DNA from 2 places in the Paraburkholderia agricolaris genome. Region 2 is predicted to be linked to the other one. Evidence: riboswitches for the same ligand, from Rfam matches in the RefSeq annotation. Region 2 holds a riboswitch; the other holds the start of a gene.
The links. Region 2 has a riboswitch for glycine ahead of gcvT (glycine cleavage system aminomethyltransferase GcvT). Riboswitches for the same ligand answer to the same signal wherever they lie in the genome.
Positions count from the first base shown of each region.

Region 1 (8,248 bases), on a different contig from region 2:
TGCGGGCTGTCGATCGGGGCGGCGCTGGCGCTGGCGCTCGCGCATCGCCGTCCCGCGGCGCAGTCGCTCGTGCTGTTGTCGCTGACGCTCTCTTACGACGGCTGGGCGATCCCCTGGTATCGATTCCTGCTCAACTGGGCGTACTTCACGCCACTGCGCAAACGCTGGCGCTACCGCGAGGAAGCACCGTTCGGCTTGCGCAACGAAGCGCTGAGGGCGAAGATCGCCCGCGCCATGCAGCGCAGCGACTTCAGCGAAGTCGGTCCGTCGACGATTTCATTGCCGGCATTGCACGAGGCAAGCCGCCTCGCCGCGAGTGTGCGCACGCAGGTGCGCGACATCAAGACCGATTGCCTGATTGTTCATGCAATCGACGATGAGACGTCGAGCCCGCGCAATGCACGCTTTGTCGCCGCGAATATCGGCGCCGCCTTTTTACGCACAATCTGGCTGGACGATTCGTATCACATGATTACGTCGGACAACGAGCGCGAAATCGTCGCGCGTGAAACCGCGCTGTTTCTGCGCGAGAGTGAAGTGGCCCATGGCGGCGGCGACAGCGGCAAGCAACCGGTGGTCTCGAAGGCCCTGGCGCGGCGCCTCAGGCAACTCGCGGCACTTGGCAAGGAGCGCGTATGACCGCGCCGGCCAAGGCCACGCGCGCGTCGCAGCGCAGTACGCCCAGATTCGGTCAAACCGCACGCCGGTCGCTGCTGCTCGCCGTGGCTCTCGGCCTGTGCGCCGCGCGCGCGGCCTACGCGGACGATGCAAGTCCGAATGCGGCATCTGAGGCGGGCACCAGCGCGGCCACCGACAGCAAATGGAAAATCGGCGTGGGGCCTGGCCTTGTGATTACCCCCAAATACCCGGGGTCGCGACAGCTGAACTTCTTCCCGTTTCCCTCGCTGGACATCTCCTACGACGACCGGATTTTCTCGCAGGGTCCTGACGTGCTCGGTGTCAACGTGCTGCGCGGCCCGGCCTATCACGTGGGCGCGGCGTTCAGTTTCGACTTCCAGACTCGCAAGGAGTCCGACGACCCGCGTCTGCATGGACTGGGCGACGTGCATGGCGGGCCAAAACTGAAGCTTTTCGCCGACTACACGTGGTGGGCGTTTACCGGCTCAGTGGCGTTGTACCAGGATATCGCCGGCCATCACCAGGGGACTACGGTCAGCACGGATTTCGTGGCGTCCGCGCCGGTTGGCGGCTGGCTGTTCTCCGTGGGTCCGGGCTTTACGTGGGCGAACGGGACTTATACACGGACTTTCTTCGGCGTGTCCGGACAGCAGAGCGCGGCCTCGGGATTGCCCACGTATGGCACCAGCGCCGGCGTACGGGACATCCACATGAACGCCATGGTGACGTACGACTTTTCCAAACACTGGAATGGCTCGGTTTCCGCGACTTTCGGGCGACTGGAGCACGACGCGGCCAATAGTCCGATTACCGAAAAAAGATTCGAGCTCAATACGCTCGCTTCGGTGAACTACAAGTTCTAGTTTCCGGCCGCTCGCGCGCTCACTCGCAGCGCACGAGCAGGTAATCGGGCTTCAGTCTCCCGTGCCAGACGCTTCATCGATTTCAATGCCCAGTTCAGCGGCCATGCGCTGTACCACCGCCTGAAGCCGGCTCAGCTCATCGGCAAGCCGTTTCTGCTCGGCTTTTACCGCCTCGAACGCCGACAGCGGCACCACCTCGTCTTCCCCGCCCGGCTGAGCGAGATCGCTCGCGCTGACTTCGCCGCACAGCAGATGCATCCAGCGGTTTTCGCGTTCGCCCGGTGTGCGGGCCAGTTTCACCACGCGCGGCGGATCGTTGGCCGCGAGTTCATCGAGAAACGCCTCGACCGACGAAATGTCGGCAAATCCATGCAGGCGCGCGCTGTTCAGGCGCAATTCGGCGGCGGTCTGCGGACCGCGCAGCAGCAACGTGGTCAGCAAGGCCGCCGACTGACTCGGCAAGCCCAGGACACGATTCATGTTGTGCTCGAAGCGCGGCACGCGGCTGCTGCTGCCTTCCATTACGAGGCTCAGGCGCTTCAGGCCGTCAACGGCGGTCAGCACTTCGGCTTCGGTCGCGTTGATCACGGGCGATCGGCCGGTCTTCTGGTTGCAGCCCAAGGTCAGTGCGTTTAGCGAAAGCGGATAGCTGTCCGGCACGGTGTGCTGCTTTTCGACCAGCACGCCGAGCACGCGCCCTTCAAGCAAGGTCAATGCGCGGATGGAGGGGCGGGAAACAGCGTCGGGAGTGGAGTTCATAGAGGATGTCGCGGCAAGCGCCGCCGGGTCTCGTGGACGGTGTGCGTGATCGATGCACAGCCCCGTTGCGCAACCGGGCGGCGGGTTTTAGTTGGTGGGCACCATCATAAACGCCCAGGCCACGCGCGGTGTACGAATCTCTGCGATGCCCCGGCCGTCCTGAACGCGTTCGCGTCCCTTTGAGTGTTTTTTTCTCGTTGACGCATTCCCGCATTAGAGATAATTTCCCGAATATGGAAAACACACCCTCCGACGACAACGCCATCGACCGCCGCATCGCCCAGCGTCTGCGAGCGCTGCGCGCTGAGCGCAACTGGTCCCTCGACGATCTCGCAAAACTCAGCAACGTCAGCCGCGCCACGCTGTCCCGCCTCGAAAACGCCGCCGTGAGCCCCACGGCCAGCGTGCTGGGCAAGCTGTGCGTCGCCTACGGCTTGCCGATGTCGCGCCTCATGCACATGGTCGAAGAAGACTTCGCGCCGCTGGTCCCGCGCAATGCGCAGGCCGTCTGGACCGACGCGAGCAGCGGCTTCCGGCGCCGCTCCGTGTCGCCGCCGGCTCAGGCGCTGAGCGGCGAGGCACTGGAATGCGAACTCGATGCCGGCGCGCGAATCGATTACGACGCGTCGCCGCGAGCCGGCATCGAACATCATCTGATCCTGCTCGAAGGGCAATTGCAGATCACCGTCGACGGCCGGAGTCACGATCTGCAAGCCGGTGACTGTCTGCGCTATCAGTTATTCGGCCCCAGCGCTTTCGCCACTCCCGCGCACAGCGCGGCCCGCTACATCCTCTTCATCGTCTGAGTTCCAGCCAACATGAGCGCCACCACTATCACGACCTTCTCCGCCGACGAGCTCGTCCGGCATCTGCCCGAACTCGGCGCGCTGCTGCGTGCCTGCGTCCATGACGGCGCGAGCGTGGGATTTGTGCTGCCGCATAGCGTTGCAGAGAGTGAGGCGTTCTGGAGCGGCAAGGTGTTGCCGTCGCTGCGTGCGGGCGCGCTGGTATTGTTCGTCGCGCGTCATGGCGAGTCGATCGCGGGCACCGTGCAACTCGATTACGACACGATGCCCAATCAACGCCATCGCGCCGAAGTGCGCAAGCTGCTGGTTCACCCGGCGTTTCGCCGCCAAGGCATTGCCAAAGCGCTGATGGTGGAGCTGGAGCGCCGTGCGCGGCAACTGCAACGCAGCTTGCTAACACTCGATACGCGCACCGGCGATAAAGCGGAGCCGCTCTATACCGCGCTGGGTTATCAAACGGCCGGTGTGATTCCGCAGTTTTGCCGCGACACGCGGGAGGAGCGGCTCGATTCGACCACCATCATGTACAAGGCGTTGTGACGAGCCGGCGCGCAAGACAGCGCTGAAGATTCGCGCGCGTCTTCAGCGCGTGGCTTAACGGCGCGCGTCGAACGCGATCCGCACGGCCAGGCCGGCGAGCACGGTGCCCATCAGCCAGCGTTGCACCAGCAGCCACACCGGGCGCCCGGCGAGAAAGCCGGCGATCGAACCCGCCATGCTGGCAATCAGCGCATTGACCGTGACCGCAATGACAATCTGCACGCAGCCGAGCGCGATCGATTGCGACAGCACGCTGCCGTGCCCCGGCGAAATGAACTGCGGCAGCAGCGACAGGTACATGACCGCGATCTTCGGATTCGCGAGGTTCGTGACGAGGCCCATCGTAAAGAGCTTGCGGCGGCTGTCGTGCGGCAGGTCGCGCACCTGGAACGGTGAGCGGCCACCCGGTTTGACCGCCTGCCAGGCCAGATACAACAGGTAAAGCGCGCCGCCGAAACGCAGCGCGTCGTACGCATAGGGCACCGTCAACAGCAGCGCCGTGATACCGAACGCGGCACAAAACATATAGAACACGTAGCCGAGCGCGACGCCGCCGAGTGACACGAGCCCGGCGCGCCGCCCCTGGCAGAGCGATCGCGAGATCAGGTAGATCATGTTCGGACCCGGCGTAAGCACCATGCCGAGTGAGACCAGCGCGAAAGCGAGCAACGTTGTAGCAGTGGGCACGGCGGCTCCTCTGTCGATTGAAGGCGGGCACTATGCCGCCGAATATAGCCGATGTCATAGCCGATGTCATAGCCGATGTCATAGCCGATGTCGCCCACGCCAACCCAATCGCCGTCCTGCCGATGGGGCTTTTCAGCCTGCCCCGCGCAAGGGGTCGCCGGATCGATTGGGCGCGGCATCACACGAAACACTTGCGGCGAAATTTTTTGCCCGGTATTGTCGAGCCGTTCTGCAATGCAGTGCGGGAGAGATCGTCAGAGGCTTGTGACGACGCCGACGGAGCAACCGCCCCGGAAACTCTCAGGCAAAAGGACCGCGCAGCAGGAACATCTGGAGAGCGGCGCCGTGCGCGCCCACCGAAGGGGATTCCCGGCATGGCGCCTAGATCGCGCTCCTCTGCTTGCGGGAAGAAACTCTCAGGTACATGGACAGATGGGGCATCGACGCCGGTTTCGACACGAAATCGACACCGGTGATGCCCAACTACTCTGGATCATGTCATGTCACGAATCGCCATTATTGGCGCCGGCATTACCGGCGTCACGACTGCTCACGCCCTCGCGCAGCGCGGCCACCACGTCACCGTGTTCGAACGTCATCGCTATGCTGCGATGGAGACCTCGTTCGCCAATGGCGGGCAGTTGTCCGCCAGCAATGCCGAAGTCTGGAACAGCGCCGCCACCGTACTGAAGGGCCTGCGCTGGATGCTCACGCGCGACGCCCCGCTGCTGCTCAATCCCATGCCCACGTGGCACAAGTATTCGTGGATGGGAGAGTTTCTGCGGCAGATTCCGCATTACCGCGCGAACACGGTCGAGACCGTCCGGCTCGCGATTGCGGCGCGCGAACATCTGTTTTCGATTGCCGAGCGCGAAGGGATTGACTTCGATCTGGAGCGGCGCGGCATTCTGCACATCTACAAGACCCGCAAGGAATTCGACGCGGCGAACAAGGTGAATGCGTTGTTGCGCGAAGGCGGTCTCGATCGCAATCCGGTGACGGCCACGGAGTTGCAGCAGATCGAGCCTGCGCTGCAGGGCGATTTTTTCGGCGGCTTCTTCACGCCTTCCGACTCGACCGGCGACATTCATAAATTCACACGCGGCCTCGCCAGCGCCTGCGCGCGGCACGGCGTCGAGTTTCATTACGATGCCGAGATCACAGCGATCGACCAGCCGGCCGAAGGACGGTTTTCGATGACGGTCAATCTCGAGGGCGAGTTACAGCGCTTTGCCTTTGAGCGGATCGTCGTGTGCGCCGGAGTGAAGAGCCGCGACTTTGCGGCGATGCTGGGCGATCACGTAAACGTCTATCCGGTGAAGGGCTATTCGATCACCGTGTACCTCGACGATGAAGTCAGCCAACAGCGCGCGCCGTGGGTCAGCTTGCTCGACGATAGCGCGAAGATCGTGACGAGCCGGCTCGGTGTTGATCGTTTCCGGGTGGCGGGCACGGCGGAGATCAACGGCTTTAACCGCGATATCCGCTCGGACCGGATCGCTCCGCTGGTGGACTGGACGCGCCGGCATTTTCCAGAGGTGTCGACGTCGCGCGTGATTCCGTGGGCGGGCTTGCGGCCGATGTTGCCGAGCATGCTGCCCAAGGTGGGCCGCGGCAAGCGGCGTGGCGTGTTCTACAACACCGGCCACGGGCATCTGGGGTGGACGTTGTCGGCAGCCACGGCGCAGGCGGTAGCCGGGGTTATTGAATAGGCCCGCGCACGCACGGGCATGCCGTTACCAGAATGCCCGCTTGAAAAGACTGAGCCGGTTCACCCGGAAAAGACGAGCCGGACGCTGATTGCCGCCCTGAAACTGGTCGGTCGCAATCAGAATGTCCGCCTCGTCAGCCGCTTCACCCGGCGTAAGTTCTCCCACCTTGATGCCCAAACGCGACCGGAACGTACCGCGCGACACGGTCTCGCCAAAAATCTGTTCGTAAATGCCCTGAAGCTGCGTCAACGTGAACAGTTCCGGCAGCAGCCAGCACGGCAGCGTGGAATAGCTTGCCTTGTTGCGCACGCGCTGCACCGCCTCCTGAACCTGCCCGGCGTGGTCGAAGACGAGTTCCGGAAGCTCGTCCACGTCGTAGAAGTGAAATACCCCTGCCCCGGCCTCGCTCAGTTCGGCGTGCGGAATCAGCGCGACGTGCGCGACGGCAACCGACCAGCCGCGGGGATCGCGATCAGGGCCGCCGAAGGTTCGCAACTGTTCGAGGTAACGCGGTACGAGCCCGGTTTTGTCCCGCAGCACGCGGTAGGCCGTCGCTTCCATGGAAGCATCCTCGTCCACATGCACGTAACCGCCCGGTAGCGCCAGACTGCCTTTCCCAGGCGAGCGCTCGCGCCGGTGTAGCGCAACCTTCAGCCGCCCATCGTCCAAAGTCAGCAAAACAATGTCGACGCTTACGTCCGGCGTGGTGTGGCTGTGTTTCATTGGAAAATCCCCTGCCGAATATGCGGCACAAGTATTTTTCCATACTTAGTTGCAAAACTCAACTAAGTCGGATTATACTTGAACCAAGTTAGTCGAACATCTCGACGAAGGTCCATGGAGGATAGCAATGATTCAGGTTTTTGCGGTGTCACGCGATCGGTCCGAACAGGTGCTGCCGATACGCAAACTGGTCTTCCCAGGTGGCGAGGTCAATGTCGCCGTGGAACTGGATCTGCCCGCCGAGGCGCTGCGCATTCAGGCCCACCTGCCCGACGCAGAGTCGGTCATGACGCTGCTGCTGGTCACGGATGCACTGCGCCGCGGCTATCCGGGCACACCGCTCCGGTTGTCGATGCCCTACGTGCCATACGCTCGCCAGGACCGCGTGGCCAATGCCGGCGAGGCGCTGAGCGCCCGGGTATTCTGCGACCTGATCAATGCGCAGAACTACACGCAAGTCGAAATTCAGGACCCGCACAGCGACGTCGTGACGGCCTTGCTGAACCGGGTCGTGATCGCTGATCCGTTGCCGTCGCTTCGCCGGGCGCAAGCCGCCCTGGGACGCGTCGCACTGGTCGCGCCGGATGCCGGCGCACGCAAGCGGGTGATGTATCTGGCTCGTGCGCTGGAACTCGAAGTCGTTTTCGCCGAAAAGGTCCGCAATACCCAAACTGGCAAGATCACCGGCACTCAGGTGGTGGGCGATCTGCCCGATTGCCCCTTGCTCGTCGTGGACGATATCTGCGACGGCGGGCGCACATTCACCGAACTGGCGTCGGCCCTGCGAACGCGGCAGGCCGGGCAGCGTCAGAATCACCCGCTCTATCTGTACGTCACCCACGGTATTTTCAGCAAAGGCCTCGGCCCTCTTCTCGAACACTACCAGACGGTTTTCACACGCAACAACTGGACCAGCGACACCCGCTGCCAGGTGGTCTGAACCCATCGCAGGAGACTTTCATGAACGCCCCCGAACGCACAGAAGTCCTCGAGAAAAACCAGCTCGTCCCGTTCAACCTCGCCGATTTCTACAAGACCGGCCACCCGTCAATGTACCCGGGTTCGACCACGAAACTCGTCGCGAACTTCACGCCCCGTTCGGCGAAGTACGCGCCGGTGTTGCGTGAGCTCTTCGACGACAAGGTTGTCTGGTTCGGTCTGCAAGGCTTCATCCAGGAGTTCCTGATCGACCTGTTCGACAGTGAGTTCTTCCGCAAGCCGAAGACCCAGGCCATACGTAAATACAAGCGTCGCATGGACACGGCCCTGGGTCCGGGCGCGGTTCCGGTGTCCAGTCTCGAAGACCTGCATGATCTGGGCTATCTGCCGCTTGAGATCCGCTCGCTGCCGGAGGGCTCGCGGGTGGACATCAAGGTGCCGCCGGTCATCTTCATCAACACCCATCCAGACTTTCCGTGGGTTTCGACGTACTTCGAAACGATCTTCAGCTGCGAATCGTGGAAGCCCTCCACGGTGGCGACCATCGCGTTCGAGTTCCGCAAACTGCTGATCTACTTCG
Region 1 is NZ_QPER01000002.1:1,854,878-1,863,125, reverse strand. Features, by position in the region: gene GH665_RS29710 (alpha/beta hydrolase) at 1-639, shown strand, start outside; gene GH665_RS29705 (MipA/OmpV family protein) at 636-1,502, shown strand; gene GH665_RS29700 (YceH family protein) at 1,554-2,261, opposite strand; gene GH665_RS29695 (helix-turn-helix domain-containing protein) at 2,495-3,067, shown strand; gene GH665_RS29690 (GNAT family N-acetyltransferase) at 3,080-3,607, shown strand; gene GH665_RS29685 (LysE family translocator) at 3,662-4,294, opposite strand; glycine riboswitch at 4,527-4,620, shown strand; gene GH665_RS29680 (D-amino acid dehydrogenase) at 4,795-6,006, shown strand; gene GH665_RS29675 (NUDIX hydrolase) at 6,031-6,729, opposite strand; gene GH665_RS29670 (phosphoribosyltransferase family protein) at 6,857-7,669, shown strand; gene GH665_RS29665 (nicotinate phosphoribosyltransferase) at 7,690-8,248, shown strand, end outside.
Region 1: another riboswitch for glycine. It lies ahead of GH665_RS29680 (D-amino acid dehydrogenase); the one in region 2 lies ahead of gcvT (glycine cleavage system aminomethyltransferase GcvT).

Region 2 (8,248 bases):
CTTCGACGGCGCGAATTTCGTCGCGGATCGCGATCATCGCTTCGATGAAGCGGTCCAGTTCTTCCTTCGATTCCGATTCGGTCGGCTCGACCATCAGCGTGCCTGGCACCGGGAAGCTCATGGTCGGTGCGTGGAAGCCGTAGTCGGCGAGACGCTTGGCGACGTCGTCGACGGTGATGCCACTGGTTTCCTTGATCGGACGCAGATCGAGAATGCACTCGTGCGCGACCAGTCCGCCCGGGCCCGAATACAGCACCGGATAATGCGGCGCGAGTTTATTCGCGACGTAGTTGGCGTTCAGGATCGCGGTTTCGGTGGCTGCGGTGAGGTTCTTCGCGCCCATCATCGCGATGTACATCCACGAAATCGGCAGGATCGATGCGGAACCGTACGGTGCACCCGACACCGCGCCGATACCGTTCGGCGCGCGCTCGTAGCCCGTCGCAATCTGGTTCGGCAGGAATTGCGCGAGATGCGCGCCGACCGCGACCGGACCGACGCCCGGTCCGCCGCCGCCGTGCGGAATACAGAAGGTCTTGTGCAGGTTCAGGTGCGAGACGTCGCCGCCGAACTGGCCCGGCGCGCACAGGCCGACCATCGCGTTCATGTTCGCGCCATCCACATACACCTGGCCGCCGTGCGCATGCACGATCTCGCAGATTTCGCGGACGTTCGCCTCGAACACGCCGTGCGTGGACGGATACGTGATCATGATCGCCGCGAGCTTCTCAGCGTGTTGATCGGCTTTCTTCTTCAGGTCTTCGATATCGACGTTGCCTTGCGCGTCGCAAGCCACCACGACCACTTGCATGCCGGCCATTTGTGCCGACGCCGGGTTCGTGCCGTGCGCCGAAGCGGGAATCAGGCAAACGTTGCGATGCGCTTCGCCGCGCGATGCGTGGTATGCATGGATGATCAGCAGACCCGCGTACTCGCCTTGCGAGCCGGCATTCGGTTGCAGCGACACGGCGGCGTAACCCGTTGCCGCAACCAGCATTTCTTCGAGCTGGTCGATCATTTCGCGGTAGCCGACGGTTTGCTCGGCCGGTGCGAACGGATGGATCTGGCCGAATTCGGGCCACGTGACCGGCAGCATTTCCGAGGTCGCATTCAGCTTCATCGTGCACGAGCCGAGCGGAATCATCGAGCGGTCGAGCGCGAGATCCTTGTCCGACAGGCTGCGCAGATAGCGCAGCATTTCCGTTTCAGAATGATGACGGTTGAACACGTGGTGCGTGAGGTACGCGCTGGTGCGTTCCAGCGCGGCCGGCACCGACGCGGTGTTCGACGCGGCGATCGCTGCGTCGAGCGCATCGACTTGCGGCACGTCTTTCGCGCCCGCGGCTTCCGCGAACGCGGCGAGCAGATCGGCCAGATCATGGCGCGTCGTGGTTTCGTCGACCGACAGGCCGACTTGCGTGTCGCTCACGCGGCGCAGGTTGATGCGCCGGGCTTTGGCGGCGTCGTGCAGCGCCTGGGTACGCGCGCCGCTTTCGAACGTCAGCGTGTCGAAGAAGGTTTCGTTGACCAGCGGGTAGCCGAGTTGCTTCGCGCCTTCGGCGAGCAGCGCAGCGATACGGTTCACTCGCAGTGCGATCGTTTTCAGACCGTGCGGTCCGTGATAAACCGCGTACATGCTGGCCATGATCGCGAGCAGCGCTTGCGCGGTGCACACGTTCGAGGTCGCTTTTTCGCGGCGGATATGTTGTTCACGCGTTTGCAGCGCGAGACGCAATGCCGGATTGCCTTGCGCGTCGACCGTCACGCCGACGAGACGGCCCGGCATCTGGCGCTTGAATTCGTCGCGTACGGCGAGGTAAGCCGCGTGCGGGCCGCCGAAACCGACCGGCACGCCGAAACGCTGCGTGTTGCCGACGGCCACGTCCGCGCCCCATTCACCCGGCGGCGTCAGAACGGTCAGTGCGAGCAGATCGGCGGCGACCACCACGTGGCCGCCCGCTGCGTGGATCGCGTCAGCGAGTGCGCGGTAGTCGCGCACGTCGCCGTTGACACCCGGATATTGCAGCAGCACGCCGAACGCATTCGCGTTTGCGGCGTCCGCGGCCGGGCCCACTTTCACTTCGATGCCGACCGGCGTGGCGCGCGTTTTCACCACTTCGATGGTTTGCGGCAGCACGTCGTCGGCGACATAAAACACATTCGACTTCGGCTTGCCGACGCGTTGCAGCAGCGTCATCGCTTCGGCAGCGGCGGTGGCTTCGTCGAGCAGCGACGCGTTCGAAATCGCCAGACCCGTCAGGTCGACGATCATCTGCTGGAAGTTCAGCAGCGCTTCCAGACGGCCCTGCGAGATTTCCGGCTGATACGGCGTGTACGCGGTGTACCACGCCGGATTTTCGAGCACATTACGCAGGATCACCGCCGGCGTGTGCGCGTTGTAATAGCCTTGCCCGATGTACGAGCGGAACACCTGGTTCTTGTCCGCGAGTTCGCGCAGCGCGGCGAGCGCTTCCGCTTCGCTCTTCGGTTGCACGAAGGGGCCGAGCGGCAGCGTTTCGGCCCGGCGGATCGTCTTCGGAATGACGGCGTCGATCAGCGCGGCGCGCGACGCGAAGCCGAGGGCTTCAAGCATCGCCTGCTGGTCGGCCGAATCCGGGCCGATGTGCCGTTCTGCGAAGGCGTCATGCACTTCGAGCGCGGCGAGCGAGAGAGGAGTGCGGTTCATCAGACGATCCGGATGTTCGAGCTTCATGAGGTGTTCCTGCCGGTGCGGGCGTCCGTTCGATGGTTGAATCGGACGCGCCGCGCCTGTCGGGTTTAAACGTAATGGTGCAACGTACGGTGAATCAGGCGCCGATCGACTTCGAGTAAGCGTCCGCGTCAATCAGGCGGTCCAGCGATGCGCCCGCAGCCGGCTTGATCTTGAAGAGCCAGTTTTCGTACGGCGCGCTGTTGACGCCGTCCGGCGTATCGGCAACAGCCGGGTTCGCCTCGATGATCTCGCCCGCGACCGGAGCGTAGATATCGGAAGCGGCTTTCACCGACTCGATCACGGCGACGGTGTCGCCCGCGTCGACGGTCTTGCCCAGTTCCTGGACTTCGAAGAAGACGATGTCGCCGAGCGCTTCCTGCGCGTGGTCGGTGATGCCGACCGTCAGCGTGCCGTCCGCTTCGGTGCGGACCCACTCGTGCGATTCGGTGTATTTCAGATCGGCCGGGATGCTCATCGGATGCTCCTATGCGGTGTGATTTGGTAGTGTTTCAAAGTGGTGACGCACGCGCCGGCTGCTTAAACTGCGAGCACCTTGCCGTTGCGCACGAACGGCAGTTTTACCACGCTTGCAGGGACGTTTTTGTCACGAATCTGGACGTGAACGGTGTCGCCCGGCTGCACGCCTTTCGGCACGCGCGCAAAAGCGATCGATTCCTGCATGGTGGGGGAAAAAGTGCCGCTGGTGATTTCGCCTTCGCCTTGGGGCGTGACGACTTGCTGATGAGCACGCAGCACGCCTGCCGCCTTGCCGTTTTCCTTCAGCAGGATCAGACCGACGAACGCGGCTTGCGAGCCGTTGGCTTCGAGCTTGCCCTTGCCGATGAAGTCGCGCGGCGAGCTCAGATCGACGGTCCAGGCGAGGCCGGCGTCGAGCGGCGAGACGTTGTCGTCCATGTCCTGGCCGTACAGGTTCATGCCGGCTTCGAGGCGCAGCGTGTCTCGTGCGCCAAGACCTGCGGGGCGCACGCCTTGTGCCTGCAGCGCGTTCCACAACGCTGCGACGTGGTCCGCCGGGACGATGATTTCAAAGCCGTCTTCGCCGGTGTAGCCGGTGCGGGCGACGGTGAGTTCGCCGAACGGCGTAGCGTCGACGCGCGCGGCGTTGAAGGGTTTCAGGTTTTCCGTGGCGGCGCGCGCGGCCGGTATGGTTTGCCAGACTTTTTCGCGGGCGTTCGGGCCTTGCACGGCGACGATCGCGTAGTCGCGGCGCGGCGTGATGGTCAGGCCAAAGCCGCCTTCGGCGTTGAGCTGGCCGAACCACGCAATGTCTTTATCGGCGGTGCCGGCGTTGACGACCACGCGGAAGTGATCTTCGCCGAAGTAATAAACGATCAGATCGTCGATCACGCCGCCGTTCGGGTTCAGCAGACAGGAGTAGAGCGCGCGGCCCGGCGTTTGCAGCTTGGCGACGTTGTTGGCCAGCGCGTATTCGAAGAAGGCGCGTACACGCTCGCCAGTGAAATCGACGACGCACATGTGCGAGACGTCGAACATGCCGGCGTCGGTACGCACGGCGCGGTGTTCGTCGATCTGCGAGCCGTAATTGACAGGCATGTCCCAGCCGCCGAAATCGACCATGCGGGCGTTGAGCGCACGATGGGTGGCGTTGAGCGGGGTGTGTTTGAGTTCGGTCATGGGGCCTCAGGCGTCTCGCGAAACAAAAAAGGCCATGCGGCGCTACGCCTCGCGGCCTGCCGGCTGCGAGCGATTTGCGTTGCATGACCCCTCTGTCCTCGATACCTGAGAGATTGCGCTGCCGTGCGATGTGAAGCCGTGATCGCTACGGTGAAACGCGCGCCCCTTCGGTGGGCAGCTTGCCGGAATCTGCACCGCTATAAACGATGCAGACGGCTACTGCCGCTCTCCAGAGTGCGAAAAACCGATGCGTTGACGTTGCTATAACGCGGGTTTCTCGACGCGGCCGGTCCTTTTGCCTGAGAGTTTGTGGGTGTGCCCCTTCGGCGGTGCGGCCTGCGATTTTCTGCGGCCAGCACGCTCTCCCGACGCGTGCGGCGAATGTACGCGAGGGCCGGGGGCTTGTCAAATAAAGGCCCGCAACGGGCAAGGTGGGCGGCTCAGCGGGCTTGCTGAGGTCAAAAAAAGCGCGGGACGCAATGCCCGCGCTTCTTTGCTTCGGTGCCTGAACTGGCGCGATTATTCGCCGATTTATTCGCCGATGGCGTGTGCCGCGTTGTCCAGTTCCTGGTTCAACACGCGCTGTTCGTCGCCGGACAGACCGCCGCCGTGTTGCGCCGCCATATCGTGCGCTTCCTGGCGGATCACGTCGAGACGGTGGTGCAATGCGCCGCCTTGCGGGGGCGGGTAATAGCCTTGGTTGACGTGAGCGTCAATACGACGGCTCAGGTTGTCGATGCGGCCATTGACTTGATGGAGGCGCTCATCCGCAATCTGCTGCGGGTTGGGGCGCGGCGCCGGCGCGGGTTGCTGGGGCGCCACCACGCAGGCGGCGAGAGAGCTGAGCAATGCGCATGCTGCTACTGCGCGGGCGATACGGGGCATGGACTCTCCGGAAGTCGTTGTCGTTTTGTGTAGGTGCTACTGGGGTAGCAACGGATTGCCGGCGATTTACGCTGACCGCAAAGAGGGGGTTATTTGTAACGTTATGTTCCTTTCGGGATTGTCAGGAGTTTCGCGCCGGGCGGCGGCAGTGTTCGCGTGCCACCGCCGGACAATCCGAAAGGCAGGCAAGTGCCTTGTAAGTACCCTGTAACGTACGCAAAAAAAGTCAGCGAATACGTTCGAACGGCAGCCGGACTCCCTCTTCCGAACTCCGGGCGGCAAGCTCGATGATCGTCATCACGTCGACCGCGTCCTGAGCGCTGACAGGAAATTTCACGCCGTTCTGGATGGCATCCGCCAAAGCAATATAGAAGCCGACGTAATCCCCATTGCGCGTAGGCACCTCCCGCTCCACCTCCTGACCGCCTTCGAGCACGCGCAGCACGCCTGCCGCATTGCCGGCACCGAATCCTTCGTCGCCAGGCCGCAGGCCTGCTTTCAACTGATCTTCCTGCGTATCGAGGCCGTACTTCACGTAGCTTCCCTGCGTGCCGTGAATCGTAAATCTCGGCGCAGCCAGCGCAGTCAACGCGCTTGCATGCAATACCACCTCGAACTCACCGTATCCGAGTTGAATATGCACGTAGTCTGGCGCGCTGGCCTGGTCGCGGTGCGTGCGAACCGTCGCGAACACCGTCTGCGGCGCGCCGAACAACGCCAACGACTGATCGATCAGGTGCGGGCCGAGATCGAACAGCAAGCCGCCGCCGCGCGACGCTTCCTCGCGCCAACGCTGCTTGACTTCCGGCCGGAAACGGTCGAAATGCGATTCGTACTGCGTGATGCGCCCTAACTCCCTGTTGGCCAGCAGATCCCGGACGGTCAGAAAATCACCGTCCCAGCGGCGGTTATGAAAGGGCACGAAGCGCTTGCTGCGGGCGAGTGCGATGTTGGCGAGCGTGTGGGCATCCGCGGCGCTTAGCGTGACCGGCTTGTCCACCACCACGTGCTTGCCCGCTTCCAGCGTGCGGCGCGCCAGGTCGAAGTGCGTGTCATTGGGCGTCGCGATGACGATACAGTCGATTTCCTCGAGCGCCAGCAGGGCGTCGAGATCGGCCACCACCTTTGCGTGTGGGTAATCGGCCTGCGCGCGCTCGGGGTGACTCGTCGCGATGGCCGCGACGCTCGCCCGCCCGCAGTGTTCGATCACTGGCGCATGAAAGGTCGCGCCAGCAAAACCGTAACCCATCAATCCAATCTTCAGCGATGCGGACATGCGTGTCTTCCTGCAGAAACGGCGCGCCGTTTTGCCACCGCGGCGACGGCGCGCAACACTGTAATTGTGGCATGTCTCGAAGGCGGACTGTCAGCGTTGCCGCAGGCGCCTGTCAGGGATATCTGTCACCAGGTCGTACAAGCAAGGCCTTGGTATTGAGTGGGAGCCGCCATCGGGGCGCCGGACGCGGCGTGGGTTTTGCTCGTCCATTTCTGGTCTGCCACATTCATCCGCGTCATTTATCCGTGTTAACATCGCTCCTCTCGCGCGCAAGCGTGGCGAGCCGGAACCCCGCGGCACAAGCGGCGCTGGTCCAGCCGCCGGCCCCGCGCAGCATGCCCCCGGGCCTTCGGTCTCGCGATTCCGCACCTAAGCGCCCTCAACCGCATTACCCATCCACAGACGATGTCCGCAGGCCTGAACCCCGCTCAAAATGAAGCGGTCCGTTATCTTGACGGTCCGTGTCTCGTGCTCGCCGGCGCCGGCAGCGGCAAGACGCGCGTGATCACGCAGAAAATCGCGCACCTGATCGAGGCCAAGGGTTTCGAGCCGCGCCATATCGCCGCCGTCACGTTCACGAACAAGGCCGCGTTGGAAATGCGCGAGCGCGTGGGCAAGCTGCTCGAGGGCAAGACGCTCACCACGCCCGGCAAGGAAGGCCGCAAAGTGCCCGTCAACCAGTTGACGGTCTGTACCTTCCACTCGCTCGGCGTGCAGATTCTGCGGCAGGAAGCGGAACACGTCGGCTTGAAACCGCAGTTCTCGATCATGGATTCGGACGACTGCTTCGGCATGATTCAGGAGCAGGTCGGCTCGACGGACAAGGGCTTCATCCGCAAGATCCAGTCGATCATTTCGCTGTGGAAGAACGGCATGATCATGCCGGAGCAGGCGATCGCGATTGCCGCGAATGAAGATGAACATCAGGCGGCGATCGTCTACCGTAATTACGTGGCGACGCTGCACGCCTATCAGGCGGTCGATTTCGACGATCTGATCCGTCTACCCGCCGAACTCTTCGAGAAGAACGAGCAGGTGCGCGACCGCTGGCAGAACAAGCTGCGCTATCTGCTGATCGACGAGTATCAGGACACCAACGCGTGTCAGTACGAACTGGTGAAGCTGTTGGCCGGCAAGCGCGCGGCGTTCACGGCGGTCGGCGACGACGATCAGGCGATTTACGGCTGGCGCGGCGCGACGCTCGAAAACCTCGGTCAGCTCAGCAAGGATTTTCCAAAGCTGCATCTGATCAAGCTTGAGCAGAACTACCGTTCGACGGTGCGTATTCTCACCGCAGCGAACAACGTGATCGCGAACAACCCGAAGCTGTTCGAGAAGAAGCTGTGGTCCGAACACGGCATGGGCGACACGATCACCGTCACGCCTTGCAACGACGAAGAGCACGAAGCCGAGTCGGTGGTGTTTCGCCTGTCCGCGCACAAGTTCGAGCGGCGCGCGAATTTCCGCGACTACGCGATCCTGTATCGCGGCAACTTCCAGGCGCGCATCTTCGAACAGGTGCTGCGTCGCGAGCGGATTCCGTATGTGCTGTCGGGCGGGCAGTCGTTCTTCGACAAAGCTGAGATCAAGGATATCTGCGCGTATTTGCGCCTGATCGCCAACGCAAACGACGACCCCGCGTTCATCCGCGCGATCACCACGCCGCGCCGCGGTGTCGGCAATACGACACTCGAAGCGCTTGGCTCGTTTGCGGGTCA
Region 2 is NZ_QPER01000001.1:4,686,213-4,694,460, reverse strand. Features, by position in the region: gene gcvP (aminomethyl-transferring glycine dehydrogenase) at 1-2,713, opposite strand, end outside; gene gcvH (glycine cleavage system protein GcvH) at 2,808-3,188, opposite strand; gene gcvT (glycine cleavage system aminomethyltransferase GcvT) at 3,251-4,369, opposite strand; glycine riboswitch at 4,452-4,612, opposite strand; glycine riboswitch at 4,646-4,747, opposite strand; gene GH665_RS20755 (hypothetical protein) at 4,901-5,254, opposite strand; gene GH665_RS20750 (oxidoreductase) at 5,481-6,530, opposite strand; gene GH665_RS20745 (UvrD-helicase domain-containing protein) at 6,936-8,248, shown strand, end outside.